One region of the Furfurilactobacillus rossiae genome, then DNA from elsewhere that is predicted to be linked to it. Evidence: predicted binding sites of a transcription regulator. Region 1 holds the regulator's gene; each other region holds the start of a gene.
What was found. Region 1 encodes Rex, which represses fermentation and respiration genes when NADH is low (regulators of the CRP and FNR family bind a similar motif). Its sites were predicted from a motif close to TTGTGAANTANTTCACAA; they were not measured.
Positions count from the first base shown of each region.

Region 2: a site for Rex is predicted at 2,168-2,185, ahead of LROSL1_RS07855 (NADP-dependent (R)-specific alcohol dehydrogenase). Genes of this name have one in related genera too.
Region 3: a site for Rex is predicted at 2,014-2,031, ahead of LROSL1_RS02190 (CidA/LrgA family protein). Genes of this name have one in related genera too.

Region 1 covers NZ_CP040586.1:2,112,425-2,115,708, forward strand. The annotation lists gene groL (chaperonin GroEL) at 1-1,131, opposite strand, end outside; gene groES (co-chaperone GroES) at 1,202-1,486, opposite strand; gene LROSL1_RS10240 (redox-sensing transcriptional repressor Rex) at 1,734-2,396, opposite strand; gene LROSL1_RS10245 (ABC-F family ATP-binding cassette domain-containing protein) at 2,765-3,284, shown strand, end outside.
Region 2 covers NZ_CP040586.1:1,647,512-1,650,795, reverse strand. The annotation lists gene LROSL1_RS07870 (pyridoxamine 5'-phosphate oxidase family protein) at 1-157, shown strand, start outside; gene LROSL1_RS07865 (hypothetical protein) at 265-771, shown strand; gene LROSL1_RS07860 (pyridoxamine 5'-phosphate oxidase family protein) at 860-1,276, shown strand; gene LROSL1_RS07855 (NADP-dependent (R)-specific alcohol dehydrogenase) at 1,359-2,105, opposite strand; gene LROSL1_RS07850 (nitroreductase family protein) at 2,284-2,886, shown strand; gene LROSL1_RS07845 (hypothetical protein) at 3,190-3,284, shown strand, end outside.
Region 3 covers NZ_CP040586.1:476,055-479,338, forward strand. The annotation lists gene LROSL1_RS02180 (sensor histidine kinase) at 1-573, shown strand, start outside; gene LROSL1_RS02185 (LytTR family transcriptional regulator DNA-binding domain-containing protein) at 554-1,288, shown strand; gene LROSL1_RS02190 (CidA/LrgA family protein) at 2,052-2,507, shown strand; gene lrgB (antiholin-like protein LrgB) at 2,523-3,284, shown strand, end outside.

The DNA of each region.
Region 1 (3,284 bases):
AATCCGTGCAACACCGCCTGATAACTTAGCCAAACGTTCTTGCAACTTTTCCTTGTCGAAGTCAGAAGTTGTTGCTTCTAATTCAGACTTGATGTTTGCAACACGTTCGTCAACAGCAGCCTTGTCGCCAGCACCTTCAACAATGGTTGTGTTGTCCTTAGTGATCGTGATCTTACCAGCTTGACCCAACTGATCAACAGTTGTGTCCTTCAGGTTCAGACCAAGGTCATCAGTGATAACAGTACCACCTGTCAAAGCAGCAATATCTTCAAGTTGTGCCTTACGACGGTCACCAAAACCAGGTGCCTTAACAGCAACAACATTGAATGTCCCACGCATCTTGTTCAAAACAAGCGTTGGTAAAGCTTCACCAGTAATATCATCAGCAATGATAAGTAATGCACGGCCTTGTTCAACAACAGATTGCAACAATGGCAAAATGTCTTGAATGTTGGCAATCTTCTTATCTGTAATCAAGATGTAAGGGTTGTCCAAGTCAGCTTCCATCTTGTCATTGTCAGTAACCATGTATTGACTCATGTATCCACGGTCAAACTGCATCCCTTCAACGACATCAGAAGTTGTTTCAATTCCCTTGGATTCTTCAATGGTAATAACACCATCGTTACCAACCTTTTCCATAGCGTCAGCAATTAACTTACCAACTTCTGGATCAGCGGCTGAAATTGACGCAATTTGTGCAATATCAGACTTAGTCTTAACATCGTGGCTCATCTTGTGCAAAGCATCGACAGCGGCAGACGTTGCTTTTTCAATCCCAGTCCGGATACCAACAGGGTTAGCACCAGCGGTAACGTTCTTCATCCCTTCGTTAACGATGGATTGGGTTAAAACAGTAGCAGTCGTTGTGCCATCACCAGCGATGTCGTTGGTCTTGGAAGCAACTTCAGCAACTAGCTTAGCACCCATATTTTCAAAGTGGTCTGACAATTCAACCGCTTTGGCAATTGTGACACCATCGTTAGTGATGGTAGGTGAACCATAACTTTGTTCCAAAACAACGTTGCGGCCTTTAGGTCCAAGGGTCGTTTTAACTGTGTTTGCTAATTTATCAACACCGGCAAGCATTGCGCTGCGGGCATCTTCAGAAAACTTTAAATCTTTAGCCATTGTGAATTTCCACCTCAACTGTAATTTATTGTGATTTTCTTTTATTGTTCAAACGTACTGTAAACTTTAACTAGTCCACAACTGCGACAATGTCTTTTTCATGGAGAACGAGGTAATCATTGCCCTCGTACGATACTGCTGTGCCGGCGTACTTATCAAACATAACGGTGTCGCCTTCCTTAACAGATGGTGCAACCTTTGTACCATTGTCTAAGACGCGGCCTTCACCAACTGAGATAACCTTCCCAGTGGTTGGCTTTTCTTGAGCGTTGCTGGCAAGCACAATGCCGCCAACAGTTTGTTCTTCTTCTTCAGCAGCCTGTAAAATAACGCGATCTCCTAATGGTTTTAACACGTTAATCCCTCCAATAATTTCGTTGAAATTGAATGCTTTTAGCACTCTTACACGTTAAGTGCTAACAACATGCTCTATAATAACCATGCCCGTTTATGAATGCAAGTGTTTTGGTCAAACTTAGTCAAAAAGTTTGTCAGCTGTCTTAGAAACCGCATCACAAAAGGCGTTTGGAGAATCAGTCAAACCATTTTTGTCTGACTAACACCCAAACGCCTATTCAAGAAGCAATAATTCAGTTTTCTAATTAATCCTGAGACTTTTCGTTCCCGCCTAACAACTCACCATAATTATCAATAAAATAAATTAAGGTTTGAAGCTCATTGGTCAAATCAACATTTTGAACCCGAATGGTATCAGGAACAGACAACCGTCGTGGCGTAAAGTTCAAGATTCCACGTACATCGGCCTTTGCCAGTTCATCAGTGACCTCTTGCGCCGTGTTTTCTGGCACCGTAATAATTGCAATGGCGATCTGTTGATCACGCAATTGTTTACCCATTTCTGACAACGGATAAATCGGGACACCACTTTGAACCGTGTTGACGATATTGTCATTAACATCAAACGCAGCACTGATTCGAACATTACTGTTTTGATGAAAATTAAAGTTGAGCAACGCATGCCCAAGATTACCAACCCCGACCAATGCGACATTAGTCAATTGATCCTGATTGAGAATCTTTTTAAAGAATTCGATCAGTTTAGGCACATCGTACCCATAACCACGTTTGCCCAATGCGCCAAAGTAAGAGAAATCACGGCGAATCGTCGCTGAATCGACTTTAACAGCCTCAGACAGCTCAGTGGACGAAACGCGCGTTTTATCCGCATCCAGTAAAATATTTAAGTAACGGTAATAAATCGGCAGCCTTTTTGCTGTCGCGCGTGGAATTCGTTGTTCAGCCACAGCGGTTCACTCCTTTTAATCCTACATTTGTTTGTGAAAATAAACTATACGTAAATTATAGCATAAGGACGGTTATTGTGAAGCATATTTCATACCAGTCTTCGGGCATTTCACAAACTGGCAAGGGCATTTCGTAAAATGCCGGGGTAAAACTAGCAACTACAGAAGCTTTTATACCTGTTTCAAAAAAGGTAAAACAGGCGGTCTTGTTAGCTTAATCACAACGACGAAAATATCATTCTTCACAATCTGTGGCACTTCTGACCATTTCAAATGTGTGTTTTCTGCTCACTGCCAGCTCAACATAGTGTCGCCGCACCGAACATGCTAAAATAGTGTTTAACTAATTCAAATGAAGGAGTACGCATATGTTAGTTCTTCAGGTTCAACAGGTCGCCCGCCGTTTTGGTGCGGACACATTGTTTGAACATGTTTCCATGACAATTGAAGACCACGGCCGCGTGGGGCTGGTTGGTCGAAATGGCGCCGGCAAGTCCACCTTGCTTAAGATTATCGCTGGTATTAATGATCCCGACGAAGGTACGATATCGGTTGCCAAAGGCATGACCATCGGATATTTGCCACAAGATGCCGGACTCGATTCAGACAACACTGTGTGGGATGAAATGCTGACGGTTTTTGCCACCCAGCAGCAACAAGAACGACAACTGCGCGAATTGGAACAGCAAATTGCCGATCCCACTGCTGATCATCAAAGTGACGCTTACAAACGTTTGCTAAATGCTTACGACCAAACGCAACACGATTTTGAGGCAAACAACGGTTACGGCTACCAAGCCTCAATTCGCGGCGTTTTACACGCTTTTCACTTTGATGAATCCACTTTTCAACGCAATGTCATGAGCTTTTCGGGTGGTCAAAAAACAC
Region 2 (3,284 bases), 460 kb from region 1:
AGAGGGTAAATTACACGCATTACAACAAGTACTGATTCACGAAACAGGTCATGCATGGAAAAACATTGATCCTCATGGTGTTGAATACGTAAACGTTTATCGAATTGATGTGCAAGAGTACAAGGCTAAACAACATGAGGCACCACAGGCTCAATAGCGGCTTGAACGCACCAAAATCAAAATGTACACGTCGGCCTTGTTAGTTCAAACTATTTGAGTCTCACAGACTGGGACACGAATTTAAAAATTTTGGGGATAATATAAATGACAAGTGGATTAACCACACACCTGATTGCTAATGCAGGTCGTGGTAAACGTTTTTTACTTACCAATGAAGATGGTCACGAATTGGGCCGTGTTAAAAATCACGGTTGGACGAATTTGTGGAACCAATTCTTTGGCTGGGCTGTGGCAATGCCAATTCATGACGAACTCACCGTGGAAGGAATGACGTTAACGGTCGAGTCGAAGACACATTTATTGAGTGGTAAATACCGTTTGGAGATCAACCATCAGCCGGTGGCATTGGTGGTGACCCATAATTTTCAAAACGGTTATCTCATCAACGTGAAGAATGAACGCTATCAGTTGAAGGCCGGGCTTGGCAATGCCAGCTTTCAGATAACTCGTTCGGCTGATCAAACACCGGTAGTTAGTATGCGGCAGCAAATTGATAACGCAGATGCGTTTTCGGTCACGGTAAATGAATCCTTCGGCCTGTTGACCGGTATTGGATTAGCAATGATTATTATGCGCGAACAGGGGAAATAATAAAGGATCGCTACTAAAGAACAGAAAAATAGCGCGACGATGTGATGTCTTATATACTGGATTCAATTAAGTTTGAGGAGGTTTCAGTATGGCAAAGTTGACATCCGAAATGAAAGATTTGATTTCACAAGCGTTTCCGTTTATTGCGACCGTTGACGAGGATGGAAATCCACAAATTGGTCCAAAGGGTACGTTAAGAGTCATGGACGATGAACATTTAATCTATAACGAGGAAACTGGACGCCAGGCTTGGCACAATTTGCAGGCAAACCATAAGATAGCCGTTGCCGTTCATCCTTATCCAGGTAAGATTGGGTTGCGTGTTGAAGGGTATGCAACAATCTATAAAGATGGTCCCGTATTTGAGGCGGCTCATCAGTATGCAGTGGACAATCAATTGCCTGATTTAATTGCAGCGGTTGTCATTTCCGTTGACCGAATTGTGAGCCTTAATGCAGGTCCTGACGCTGGTACAGAAATCGCAAACGAACCAGTTTCAGATTAATTTAATCAATGAAATGCTAAAAGCCCAATTTGTCGGAATTGGGCTTTTTATAATACGCGTAAGAGTGAACGTAAAGTCTATTTTATTGAGCAGTGTAGCCACCGTCGACGACAAATTCTGATCCGGTAGCGAACTTAGATTCGTCGGAGGCGAGGTAAACACAGATGTTTGCAATATCATCAGGTTCACCGATGTGACCAACTGGTGTTAATTTTGTTTGAGCTTCTTCCATTCCTGGTTGGGCTTCCACTAACGGTGTCTTGATGTACCCAGGATGCACAGTGTTGACGCGTACGCCGTAGCCTTGTTTTGCGGCATACAACGCTGCAGACTTGCTGAATAAGCGAACGCCACCTTTAGATGCATTGTAAGCAGCTAATAGTGGGTCACCGATGAAGCCTTCGATGGAGGACATGTTGATAATAGAGCCGCCGTGGTCCTTCATTGCAATCATGCCGTACTTCGTACCGTAGAAAACACCGTCCAAGTTAATTCCCAGCAATTGATGCCATTCATCAGCTGTGGTGTGCTCAACATCTTTCGCAATGGCGATACCGGCATTGTTGACAATGATATCAAGCTTACCAAACTTAGCAACGGTATCGTCAATAACTTCTTTAAAGCGAGCTTCATTAGAAGCATCTTGTTGCATATAAAGGGCGTTGTCACCGCCGTTTAGACCATCAAGTGCCGTTTTACCGTCATCCTCATTACGCGAGGTGATAACGACTTTCGCGCCTTCTCGCAAAAAAGCGGCAGCGGTTGCCAGTCCAATACCCTTGGTTCCACCTGTGATAATTGCAACTTTATCCGTTAAACGATTTGCCATTTTCATAACCTCCATTGGTTTAGGTTGCTACTACACCGTTATTTTCGCATGTTTGGTAAATAATGTGAAGCAATATACAAGGTGAAAATAATTGAAAATATTGTTGCTTACTTTTCGTAAGTGCGATATAGTAAACCCCGTTATAGAAAACAATGACAAAACTTTGGAGGACGATGACATGGAAACAGAACTTTTAAGCTTGATGAAGCAACGTCGATCAATTTACAACTTGGGTAAAAAGGTGGATCAGTCGCAAGAAGATATCACTGCGATGCTTAAGGATGTAATCAAGGAGTCACCGTCCGCTTTTAATAGTCAAACAACGCGTGTGGTTTTCGCTTTTGGCGACGCTCACGAGAAGGTTTGGGACATTGTGTTAGACGAACTGAAAAAGGTTGCGCCTGCGGAAGCATTTGAAGGCAGCAAGCAAAAGGTTGAACAGCAGTTTAAGGCTGGATTTGGGACGATTCTGTGGTTTACCGATATGGATAAAGTTAAGGAATTGGAAGATGGTTTCCCACTGTATGCTGATAATTTCTACGACTGGTCTGAACAACATATTGGTAATAGTCAATTTGCCGCTTGGACTGCATTGGCCGAGAACAATTTAGGTGCATCGGTGCAGCACTACAATCCGCTTATTGACGAAAGTATCGCCAAAGCTTTTGATTTACCAAGTAGCTGGCGCTTACGCAGTGAAATGCCATTTGGGTCGATCGAAAGTACACCTGACGATAAAGATTATATGGACGATGAAGATCGTTTTAAGACAATCGATTAGTAGAAATGGTTTCAACAAAGCGACATTCCAAATGATGCGAAAAGCCTATTTGTATATGGGATTCATCAATTTGTAAAGTATCTTTTCACAATATTGGTATATATCATATTGATAACCGGTAAATTGTTTTACTGGCTTAACTAAATGCCTGTATAAAAACATTTGTAACTGATGATAAATAAAACGCGTACAACTTAAAAAGTTTATTTTTAAGATTTGGTATATCCTTTTTATGAAAAAACGGTTATAATGTCCATATAGCAATTATCAATGGGCATTAACTGTTTCAAAGGAGGGTGTACCATGGCAAACATTCTATTTATCAATGCGGATCAGCAGAGTACACAAACGTTGATTTCGGCAATGGCTGCAGCTCAACCTGCGGATCGCTTGCGTTT
Region 3 (3,284 bases), 1.1 Mb from region 1:
ACGATATCTGCGTTGATGCGAACGGATGCTGACAAGGCACGCACTCTGTTATTGCAATTATCGACGTACTTCCGAACAAACCTGCAAGGTGTCCGTCAAACGGAAATACCATTGCGGCAGGAACGCGAACATGTTGATGCATACCTATCGCTGGAACAAACGCGATTTCCAGATAAATACGATATTACGTTTGATACGCCATCGGATGATGAAGTATTGATTCCACCGTTTACCATTCAAGTGTTGGTTGAAAACGCGATTCGACATGCGTTTGATGATCGACGATACGGTAATCGGGTGTGGGTAAAAGTTGAAGCCCAGCGCTATGCGACTGAGATTAGTGTCAGCGATAATGGTTTCGGGATTGACCAAGATGTTTTACCGCAACTTGGTCATCAAGTGGTAACTTCTACGAATGGTAGTGGTACAGCGTTGGAAAACTTGAATGCGCGGCTGGTGGGGCTTTATGGTCCAAACAGTCAGCTACATTTTAAAACATCTTCGACTGGCACGACGGTAAGTTTAACAATTCCAAATAAGCAGGAGGCAATTCATGAAAGTCTTAATCGTTGATGATGAACCGCTCGCGCGTAACGAGCTAGAATACTTGCTTAAGCAGAATTCACTGGTTGATCAGGTGTCTCAAGCAGAATCAATTAGCCAGGCGTTGACACAATTATTAACTACTCCCAGTGACCTCGTTTTTCTCGATATTTCTTTGAACAACGAAAACGGTTTTGATTTGGCGAACAAACTTGATCAGTTAGCGAATCCACCGTTAGTGGTCGTGGCAACTGCCTATGATGATTATGCGGTTCGTGCATTTAACATCAATGCGGTCGATTACGTGCTTAAACCATTTGAGCAACAACGAATCAATCAGGCGTTATCAAGAGTTGACGAGGTGCTTCAGCTTCGTGAAGAAGCCAATCCAGTTGCCAAAACCAAGCCGCGTAAGCAACTGGGGATGATTTCAATAACCGAAAACGAAAAGACACGTGTTCTTAAGCAGGGGGACATTCTCGCTGGCTTCGTTGAAAATGGTGAGCTAATATTGACGACCAATGAGGGTCGCTTCCACACGCACCAGACGTTAAGCTGGCTGATGACACGATTGTCTGAAGATCAGTTTATGCAGGTACATCGCAGTATTGTCGTTAATATCACCGCCATTTCTGAGGTCGAACCGTGGTTTAACCACACCTATCAAATTAAGCTGACCAACGGCGACAAGGTGCCGGTCAGCCGTTCCTTTGTTAAGTCGATGAAAGATCGATTGAATATGTAAGCATTCTGTATGCCACTTGCGGTTGTCAACATTGACACGCTCGCCTTGGGACCGGTTCGAGCCTCCCAAGTTCGGAGTCTTTCACCTCGCCGCACAGCCTCGTGAAGTTCCGAGTCTATGCGACCGTCCGTGTTGTAAATCCGAGAGAAGCATTCGGATTAACAACACCTTCACGGCTCGGTATCAATGTTGACGCCCTCCAGCTATGCTATATAGTAGTTAGCTTCATATGCATATCTTTTAATATCTAACAGTAAGATGGTGGCAAAATGTTTGCCTGTTACAGTAGTGGAGTTGACTAGAAACATAGTTCCGTGTCGGCAACATTTAGCGGCGGGAACTTGGCCGCTTAGTGTTGCGGGATGACTTATGAGACGTGTACTTCGGCTCATAATCAAGGTTAAAGACTCCTGGTTTTGGAGGCTGAGACCGGTCCCCATGGAACGGCGTTTCTGGTCAATGGAACGGCATAAAAACTGTTATTTTCAAAGCATTCGCAACTAGACGAGTGCTTTTTTGTTTACCCAAAACAGGTGTATGAGCTTGGATTGAACAATCGTGAACTTAGTGAAGTAAGTTAACAAATGTCTGGTAGTAAATCACTTCCCGAGCAGGGTATTTCAGCTGGAAAAATGTGCGTTTGACAAGTGAATCACGTTTTTTTGTGAATTGGCGACTACACTTTAACTGTTAGAAAGTGCTGGTACGGCAATCTTTGCCGTCACTAGTGACACTATTCACAATATTGGAAAGGACGTTTGTCATGGCAGAAAATAATAAATCTAAGACGGCGACATCAACTAAAAAAGATGCGCCCATTCTGGTTCAAATCGGTATTTATGCCACGGTACTATTTATTTCCTGGCTCATTTCTGAGTTTGTTGCAAAGACTTTTCCAAAGTTCCCATTACCAACGCCGGTTATTGGGCTGGTATTACTCTACTTAGCATTGACGTTCAAAATTATTAAAGTAGAGTGGGTTGATTCCTTCGGTAGCTTTATGATCAGTCTCATTGGTTTCCTTTTTGTTCCTTCTGGTATTCAATTAGCAGGTACGCTTGGTATCCTTCAAAACGAAGGCTGGAAGTTAGTTATTGTTATTATTCTATCCACTATCGTATTGCTGGTTGTTGTGGCTTACACCGCGCGGCTCTTTATCTGGATCCGGGTTCACTGGTTCCACGGCGATGCAACTGTTAATCAGGATGATCAAAAGTAAAAGGAGGATTGCTTTATGTCGGTTTCAATTTTAGCGGCTGCTGCGGCACCGGTCATTAAAGGACCACTGGCTTACTTTGCGACACCATTCTTCGGAATCTTCTTGTCCATCGCTGTATATTTATTGGGCCAATGGTTATTCAAGAAATTTAACGGGTTCTTCTTATTTCAGCCATTATTTGTTGGGATGGTCCTTGGGATCATCGTGTTGGTTATCATGGCCAAAATGTTGGGCATGGACACAGCTAAGTTCTACACCACGGCTTACAAGCCCGGTGGTGACATTATCTTCTGGTTCTTAAACCCAGCAACGATTGCGTTTGCCGTTCCGTTGTACAAACGTAACGATATTGTCAAAAAGTTCTGGTTGGAAATTCTGTTGTCACTGATTGTTGGGGCATTCGTCTCACTGTTTGTCATCTTCGGTATTTCCAAACTATTCGGTCTCAGCAACGTCGGGATTGCGTCCATGTTGCCACAAGCTGCAACGACTGCGATTGCGTTACCAATTTCAACAGCTGTCGGTGGTAACGCTGCCGTAACGGCGATGGCATGTATCCTGAATGCGGTTATTATTTACGCATTGGGTGGCTGGCTTGTTAAAGTCTTCCGTTTGAACTCAGATCCAATTGGGACTGGGCTTGGTTTAGGGACTTCCGGACACACCGTTGGTTCAGCATTTGCTTTACAGTTAGGTTCCACTCAAGGCTCTATGGCTGCCATTGCGGTGGTTATCATCAGTATCGTTATCGATATCGTTGTGCCAATCTTCGCTGCC